DNA from 2 places in the Delftia sp. WSY_10 genome. Region 1 is predicted to be linked to the other one. Evidence: riboswitches for the same ligand, from Rfam matches in the RefSeq annotation. Region 1 holds a riboswitch; the other holds the start of a gene.
The links. A riboswitch is a leader RNA that binds a small molecule or an ion and turns the genes downstream of it on or off. The one in region 1 is predicted to bind cobalamin.
Positions count from the first base shown of each region.

Region 2: another riboswitch for cobalamin. It lies ahead of ACF8ML_RS04590 (TonB-dependent receptor); the one in region 1 lies ahead of ACF8ML_RS13145 (TonB-dependent receptor).

Region 1 is NZ_JBICKY010000029.1:105,078-109,537, forward strand. Features, by position in the region: gene ACF8ML_RS13145 (TonB-dependent receptor) at 1-1,840, opposite strand, end outside; cobalamin riboswitch at 1,961-2,280, opposite strand; gene ACF8ML_RS13150 (2OG-Fe(II) oxygenase) at 2,293-2,976, opposite strand; gene alkB (DNA oxidative demethylase AlkB) at 2,991-3,641, opposite strand; gene ACF8ML_RS13160 (2OG-Fe(II) oxygenase) at 3,669-4,400, opposite strand.
Region 2 is NZ_JBICKY010000012.1:550,918-555,377, reverse strand. Features, by position in the region: gene ACF8ML_RS04600 (YbaK/prolyl-tRNA synthetase associated domain-containing protein) at 1-447, shown strand, start outside; gene ACF8ML_RS04595 (CHAD domain-containing protein) at 505-1,386, shown strand; cobalamin riboswitch at 1,441-1,725, shown strand; gene ACF8ML_RS04590 (TonB-dependent receptor) at 1,854-4,094, shown strand; gene ACF8ML_RS04585 (ABC transporter substrate-binding protein) at 4,284-4,460, shown strand, end outside.

The DNA.
Region 1 (4,460 bases):
CCACGTTCTGCGGGCGGTTGCCGGCGCGGTTGCCGCCGGCCTCGATGAGCTTGTCGAACTGGGCATCCACATAGGACAGGTTGCCCTCCAGGCGCAGGGTGGGCGTGGCCTGGAAGTTGGCAGTGACCTCGGCGCCGCGCGAGGACTGGCTGCCGCCCTGGATGGAGATGGCCGGGCGGTCGGGGTCGCGCGTGATGATGTTGTCCTTCTTGATGTCGAACACGGCCAGCGTCCATTCGCCGCGCCCGCCTGCCACCTGCTGCTTGATGCCGATCTCGGCCTGGCGGCCCTTGCTCAGCTTGTAAGCCGTGTTGGCCAGGTTCAGCGACACCAGGCTGTTGACGGGATCATGGCCCGAGCTGATCTGCCCATAGACATGGGTGTCGCGGGCCAGCTCATAGGTCAGGCCCAGGCGCCAGGAGGTGGCGGCCAGCGTCTTGTTGAAATCCGTGCCGCCCACCAGGGAATGGCTGGCAAAGCTGTAGACATCGCGGCGCAGTCCGGCCATGGCCAGCCAGCGGTTGCTGATGCGCCAGGCATCCTCCAGGTACAGCGCATGCTGGGTCACGCCGGTTTCGGTCTTGGCCTTGGTGACATCGGGGCTGGCCCAGCTGCCATGCACGGGGTCCCAGGCCGAGACCGTGGACGAGCCGCCGTAGGGCGAGTTATTGGACAGCCGCAGGTTGATGCGCGCGGCCTCCCAGCCCATGGCGATCTTGTGCGAGCCCCGGTTCACGTTCAGGCCCAGGCGATTGCCGGTCTGCTGCAGGTCGTGCAGGATTTCCAGGTAGTCGGAGCGGCCCACGGTCCAGGTGGCGGGGTTGAGCGCGTAGGCCTCGATGTTGCGCCAGTGGCGGTCCGACTGCACGTGGTACAGCTCGTTGCGCACCGTCAACCAGTCATTGGCCTTCCATTGCACCTTGGCGCGCAGGCGCTCGTCGGCATAGCGCAGCACGCTGTCTTCTGCGTTGTAGTTGCGGTCGCGCAGGGACTCCACCACCTTGCCGTCCAGGCCAGGGGTGCCCCAGTAGCGGGTGGGCTTTTGCACGCTGCGGTCGGCAATCAGGTCGATCTGCAGGTCGCTCGTGGGCTCCAAGCGCAACGTGCTCATGAACTTGCCGTTGCGCGACTGGTCCAGGTCGCGCTCGCCCGCGCTGCGCGCGGTGTAGCTGTCGATGCGGTAGCTGGCATAGGCGCCCAGGGCGCCGGTCACGCCCAGGCCCACGCGCAGCGTGTCGTCCGTGCCCGCTCCCACCAGCACCTCGGCCGAGCTGGTGCGGCTGGGCTGCTTGCGGATGGCGTTGACGGTGGCGCCCATGGTGCCGCTGCCATACATCAGCGAGGCCGGGCCGCGCAGCACGTCGATGCGCTCGTAGCCCCAGCTGTCCCCGGGATAGGCCGTGGTGCCGGCGGCCACGCCCAGCACCATGCCGTCTTCGGCCACGCCCACGGAGTTCACGCCCGCAAAGCCACGGCTGCTGAAGGACAGGCCGCCGTTGCCCGGCGTGCTGCTGGAGGTCAGGCCCACGGTGCGCGTGACGGCGTCCACCAGGGCGTAGTCGCCGCGCTCCTGCATCTGCTCGGCAGAAACACCATCCACGCTGGCAGGCACTTCCTGGTTGGAGACGCCGGTATGGCTGGCCGAGCGCGCAGGCTGGGCCAGTTGCTGGCCGATGCGTTCGGCCTGGCCGGTGACCTGCACTTCGGGCAGGACAGTCTGTGCCTGCACAGGAGCGGACAGGAAGGCGCAGGCCAGAGCCAGCGGGCTCAGCCGAAGGCAAAGGGAATCGGCAGCACGGGTGCTGGGAACGCAGGAAAGGGAGGAATGCATTTCGAACATCGGTCTTCGACCGCCTGATGCGAAAGCAAGGCACTGCCGCCTCTCCAGCCAGCGTGCAAGGATAGGGTGCAGGACATTGCCATCCGCACCCCGCAGACAGTCAAGAAAGCGCCCGCTCAGCGGGCGCGAAACGCAGCAGGCCGGTCTCCGGGCTCACAAGCGGCGCAAGGACATGCCTTGCGCCCAGCGCCCCGTCTTCCCAATCCACCCGCGAAAAGCTGCATGTTGCAGACCACGCCATGAACCAGTGACAGCCTGTCATCGCCCCTCCGCAGGGTTGCGGAGACTGGCGGGACAGGCGTGGAGCGCCTTGACTTGTTTACCGTTGCGGGGGCAGCCAAGGCCTGTGCCGGCAGCGCAAAAAGCATTTGCTGGCAGTCACCTTGTTCCCGTTTCATCCCCATGGCTGGCATGTGGACACCTGTTGCACGGATGCCTTTGCAGGCGCGGCATTATAGCCAGCGGTCTGTTTGCAGAGCCTTTGGCGCCTGGGGCACGTCGTGCAAAAGCAGCTCCAGACCCAGCCACTCGCCACGGTGAACGCGGCTGACGGCATGCCGCAGGTGCACACGGTAAAAGCCCGCCGCACCGCGCACCGGGCGCGGCCCCGTGGCGATGATGGCCGCATCCCCCAGGCCCAACGGCAGCACCATGGGGCGCGATTGCATGCGCGGTCGCTGCTCGGTCATCACGAACTCGCCGCCCTCGAAATCCTGGCCCGGCCGGGACAGCAGCAGCACCAGCTGCAGCGGGAACACCGCCGCTCCTTCGCTGTATGAGCGCAGCGGGGCATGGCCCGCCTGCGCCACATGCAGCAGGTGCGACTGCGGATGCATCTGGCCGCACTGGCGGCCCAGTTGCCCGAAGGCCTCGAACGAGGCGGGCAGGGCAGGCTGCATGTCCATTTGGGCACGCCAGCGATTGGCAATGGCAAGCAGGTGCCGGTACAGTACCGGGCGCCATGTGTCGAGGGAGGGCGGCAGGCCATTGCGCATGGCCGCCTCGCCGGCCAGGGCGCGGCTTTCATCCGCATTCAGCAGCCGTGGCAGCAGGCAATGGCCCTCTGCATCGAGCTGGGTGCAAATGCGGCCCCAGTCCAGGCCGGCGAAGCGATCACTGCTGTTCAGCCCATCCATTTCGAACCCTCCATTCAACCCGCCTTGCGAAAAGTGAGATTGATGCGCCGCCCGCCCAGCAGCGGGTGAGGCTGGTCCTTGAGCGGCAACACGCCGTGGTGGCGCAGCCGATCCACGCCGCCCCAGACCACCACGTCGCCATGCTGCAACAACACCCTGGCCGTCCTGTCCGCGCGCGCAAGCCCTCCAAACAGAAATGTGGCCGGCATGCCCAGTGACACCGAGACGATGGGCGCGCCAAGGTCACGCTCGTCGCGGTCCTGGTGCAGGGACAGGCGGCTGCCGGGCAGGTACTGGTTGATCAGGCAGGCGTCGGGCGCGAAGCCCTCGAAGCCCGCAGCGGCGGCCGCTTCGCCCGCCAGCTGCGCAAACACGGCCGGCATGGCGGGCCAGGGCTGGCCGCTGACCGGGTCGATGGCGCTGTAGCGGTAGCCGCGCCTGTCGCTGGTCCAGCCCAGCGTGCCGCAGTTGGTCATGGCCACCGACATGGTGAAGCCGCCCGGCGTGACCAGATGGCGCAGCGGCGCCTGGGCCATGACGCCGTCCACCGCAGCCAGCAGTGGCGCCGCATGGGGCAGGGCATGGCCGCGCAGCACCACGGACTGGGGACCAATGGGTTCGATGCCCATGGGAGGTTCATCGGCAAAAAGATCCAGCGTGCTCATACCGGCCGTCCATCAAAGTGCGTCATATCAGAGTGCGTCATGAAAGATCAGCCCCACGGTATGGCGATGGCCGTTTCGGACGCGGCTGACGCCATGGCGCATGGCCGCGCGGCGGTAGCCTGAGCGCCGCCCCGGCACGGGCCGGTGGCGCACGGCCAGGACCAGCGCATCGCCCTGGCCCAACGCCATCACATCGGCCCGTTGCCTGTCGCCATCGGCCTGGGTGATGACGAATTCCCCGCCCGCAAAGTCCTGCCCCGGCCGAGACAGCAGCAACACCACCTGCAGCGGAAACACATGCTCTCCATAGACATCCTGGTGCAGGCAGTTGTAGTCGCCCTCGCCGTATTGGAGGATCAGCGGCGTGGGCCGCAACTGGCCGTGCGCGTGGCAGCGCGCCAGGAAGTCCTGCAGCCGGTCCGGATAGCGCACATCCAGCCCCATGCGCTGGTTCCAGCGGTTGGCCACCGGCACCAGGCGGGAATACAGCTGTTCGCGCAGCCGCTGCAGCAGAGGTGGCAAGGGGTAGTCGAAATACCGGTATTCGCCACGCCCGAAACCGTGGCGGGCCATGACGATGCGGGAGCGAAAACCGTCTTCCCTGGTGTAGAGGGCCGCCAGGTCACGGCATTGCTGCGCGTCCAGCAGGCCGGGCAGCCGGGCACAGCCGTGCTCGTCGAGTTGGTGCTCCATCTGCGTCCATTGGCAGGGCGGGGCGGATTCGCAAGCTTCGTTGTCGAAAAGACGGAGGTTGTGCATGGCGGGCGCGGTTGGCGGTATGGGCGCTGTGGGCAATTGCCGCAGTCTAGGGCGCCGCAG
Region 2 (4,460 bases), on a different contig from region 1:
TTTCGCGTGATCGAGCACCCTGCCGAGGGCCGCTCCGACCTCGTCGCCGAAATCCGGGGCACGGCACCCGGCCAGGGTGCCAAGGCCATGCTCTGCAAGAGCCGCGATGCGTCCGGTGCGGGCGATCCCCAGCTGTTCCTGGCCGTGCTGCCCGGCGACCGCAAGCTGGACTTCAAGCGCCTGGCCCAGGCCGTGGGCGTGCGCAAGGCCACGCTGGCCTCGCCCGAGGAGGCCCAGGCCGCCACCGGCTGCGTGATGGGATCGGTGCCGCCGTTCTCCTTCAACCCGCAGGTGCGCCTGGTGGTGGACCCGGCACTGGTGGAGCGCTTTGCCGAGATCGCCTTCAATGCGGGCCGGCTGGACCGCTCCATCGTGCTGGACTCGGCCGACTATGTGCGCATTGCCCGGCCCGCGCTGCACAGCCTGAGCGGGGATGGCGCCGATTGACCCGGGGGCCGGGCGGTGCCCACAATCGCAGCAACGCCCGCACATCCTCTCCTGACCATGACCACCCCTGCCAGGCAGTTCCCCGACCGGCCCGATGCGGCCGGCTTTGTGCGTGCGGCGCTGGCTGCCGCACTGGCCCAGGTGCAGTCGCATATGGATGCCGTGGACGCCGGCAGCGGCGAGGCCGAACGCATCCACCAGCTGCGCGTGGCCCTGCGGCGCCTGCGCACCCTGCTGCGCGAATGCGCAGGGCTGGCGCCCGGCATGCGCGCCGAATGGGATGCCCCGCTGGCACTGGCCTTTGCGCGCCTGGGCACGCTGCGCGATGCCGGCACCCTGGCCGACGTGGTGCGGCCGCTGCTGCAGGACGCCGATGCGCCCTTGTGCGATTGGGCCGTGCCGGATGCCGGGCAGGCCGACGCGGACGCGGCCGCTGCGGTGCGCGAGCCGCAGTTCCTGCAAACGCTGGCCGAGATCCATGCGCTGGCGCAGGCGCCTGCAGGCAAGCGGCAGCCCGGCCTGGTCAGCCTGTCCGCCGCAGGCACGCGCAAGTACCTGGCACGGCGGCTGGCGCGCCTGCACCGCCAGGTGCTGCGCGACGGCCGGCGGTTCGACCGCCTGCCGCTGGCGCAGCAGCACCGCGTGCGCAAGCGGCTCAAGCGCCTGCGCTACCTGGCGGACTTTGCGCGGGAATTCGCGCCCGGAATGTGGCCCGGCAAAAAGGGCCGGCGCTTTGCCGAGGCGCTGGTGCCCGCCCAGGACGCGCTGGGCCTGCACAACGACATGGCCGTGGCGGCCGCGCTTTTTCGTGACCAGGCCGGCACGGATCCGCGCGCCTGGTTTGCCGCCGGCTACCTGCAGGCCCGCCTGGCCACCAGCGCGCGCAGCAGCCGCCGCGCGCTGCGTGCGCTGGCCCGCGTGCCGGGCTTCTGGGCCTAGACCGCATCAGCGATAATCCGCCGCTGGCGCACCGCCGCAGCCCCTGGGCCGTGGCGGTGCGCTGTTGCTGAAGGTGCCCCATGCCGCTTGCCGGCCAGGGGTTCAACGGGAAGCAGGTGCGCGATGCCATCGAGGTGGCCGCTCGCAATGCCTGCGCTGCCCCCGCAACGGTCAGCGGAATACAACTCCCCACGCTGGCGCGCCACCCACCGGTTGCGCGCCGCAAGCCACTGTGTCTGGACGGACATGGGAAGGCGGGGATGCCTGCTGCAGCGCGCCCACCCTGCGCGCCGCAGCGTTCCGCAAGCCCGGATACCGGCCTTCTGCATTGCTTTCGGACGCCGCGGGAGTGCGCCTGTCCGGTCCGGCCCCAGCCTGCGCTGGCGTGGCCGGCTCCGGCGTGCGCGCCGTGCGGCGTGGTTCAGACGATAGGCCCCACGGGTGACTGGGGCAGTTGGATTCAACGCATGCGCTTCGCTTCCTCGGCCGCCGATTCCTCCGGCCTTCTCTCTGTTCTCCCTCTTGTCTCCAGCCTGCGGCCCGTAGCGGCCGCCGTCCTGCTGGCCAGCTGCGCTGCAGCGGCCGGCGCCGCGCAGGAGCCGGCTTCCGGGCGATCCACGGACTCCGCCGACGATGCGCTGGACGCCGTCTTCGTGACCGCCACGGCGCGGCCCGAGGCGCGCAGCCGCATCGCGGGCACCACGCAGACCATCGACCGCGAGGCCATAGAGCGCTCCAGCGCGCGCTCGGTCACCGACCTGCTGGCCGAGAACGCCGTGGGCTTTCTCAGCGAATGGACGGCGGCCCAGACCTCGATGAACCTGCGCGGCGCCTCCACCGACGGCCAGGGGCGCGACTTCCGCAGCCAGGTGCTGGTGCTGGTCAACGGCCGGCGCGCGGGCACGGCCAACCTGTCCAAGCTCAGCCCCTCGGATGTGGAGCGCATCGAGATCGTGCGCGGCCCGTCCTCGGTGATCTACGGCAGCCAGGCCATGGGCGGGGTGGTCAACATCATCATGAAGACGGGAGCGACAGCGCCCGGCACGCGCGCCCAGGTCCAGGCCGGCTCGTGGGACCTGTGGCGCACCGATGCGCAGACGGCCGGCGCCAATGACCGCTTCGACTGGTACTTCGGCGTGAGCGCAGGCGGGCGCGGCGACTACGAGTCGGGCGACGGCGGCATGCGCATGGAGAACACGGGCTGGAAGCGGCGCGGCGCCAGCGGCGCCCTGGGCTGGCAGCTGCACGAGCTGCACCGCGTGGAGCTGCAGCTGCGCACGGACGGCATCTACAACGCGGGCTTTCGCGGATCGGGCGCCAACATCTACAGCCGCGACAACCGCAGCAACCGCTCGCTGGACCTGACCTACGAGGGCGCACTGCCCGGCCAGCGCCTGAGCTGGACGACCCACCTCTACAGCCTGGTCGATACCGATGAGTTCAACTGGGCATCGCCCGTGATCCGCTCGGGCAACAGCGCCGTGCCCGGCACGGCGCGCGACTACAACCACCGCCAGCTGGACGCCACGGGCCTGCGCTTTCAGCCGCGCCTGCGTGTCAGCCAGACCAATGACCTGCTGATGGGCTTCGACTGGGAGCGCAGCAAGCTGCGCTCCGACCGCCTGCGCGTGGCCATGCCGGGCGGCCCGGCGGGCCAGGTTGCGCCCTACGACAACAACCAGACCGAGCAGGTGCACGCGCTGTACGTCGAGGACGCGCAGACCCTGTTCGACGACCGCCTGACCCTGCGCGCCGGCCTGCGCAAGACCTGGGGCACGACACGCTTCGACGAGACGCCCAACCTGGCCCTGGCCCAGGCCAGCACGCGCGACTACGACAACCACACCTGGTCGGCCGGCGCCACCTGGAAGGCCACGGACCGGCTCACGCTGCGCGCTGCGGCCTCCACGGGCTTTCGCGCGCCCACGGCCACGGAGCTGGCTTCGGACTTCACGGCCGTCGGCGGTGGCCGCACCTTCGGCAACCCCAACCTCAAGCCCGAGACCAGCCGCCAGATCGAGGTCGGCGCCGCGCTGCAGCAGCCCGGCTGGCGCGTGGATGCGGCCCTGTTCCAGAACACCATCAGCGACCGCATCATCACCGTCTCGCGCGGGGCCACGACCAATACCTCGGACTACGCCAACAACGCGGCCGACATCGTGGCGCGCGGCCTGGAAATGCAGGCCGACATGGACCTGGCGCGGGCGCTGAACCTGACGGGCCACCAGCTCAAGGCCTGGGCTGGCGGCTACTACCACTTCAGCATGCGGGACAAGGGATCGCCAGCGTCGGCCAATACCGACAAGGTGCAGCGCATGTACCGCTACGAGGCCTCGGCCGGCGTGCGCTACGGGCGCGGCAGCGGGCGCCTGCAGGGCGACTGGAGCCTGCAGCTGTCCACGCTGCTGCGCGGTCCCATGTGGTACGATACGGAAGAGGCGCTGCTCATCCCGCAGGGCGAGCCCCGCAGCACCTTCATCCACCGCAAGGGCGCCTTCACCATCTGGAACCTGCGTGCCGACTACCGCGTGTCGCCGGGCGTCAAGCTGTTCGCGGCCGTGAACAACCTGTTCGACCTGAACCGCCACCCCATCTTCATCGCGCTGGACCGTGCGCCCTGCATCGCCAACCCGGCGTACCAGAACGGCGGCTGCGGAACGTCGATGGCCGGGCGCGAACTCATGGTCGGCCTGCAGGCAGAGTTTTGATGAAGCACCCCCTGAGTCGCTTCGCGCCTTCCCCCGTGTGCACGGCGCCCTCTCTCGCTACGCGGGAGGGGGACGACACCCTCGGGGCGGGGCGGCGCGGCCGGCATAGGCCCTTCCTCGGTGTCCCTCGCTTTGGACTGCGCCGGTTTCATAGGTCATGTACGGCGCCTTGCGTCATGGAACACTGAGATGAAGGCTGTCTGCACACCACGCCGCCAGTTGCTGCGCCAGGGCGCGGCGGCGGCCCTGGGCTGCGGCCTGCCCGCGGCCTGGGCCGACACCGTCGCTGCAGGCGGTCCGGTGGTGCTGCAGGATGCGCTGGGCCGGCGCGTGGAGATTGCCGCGCCGCCGCAGCGCATCGTCTCC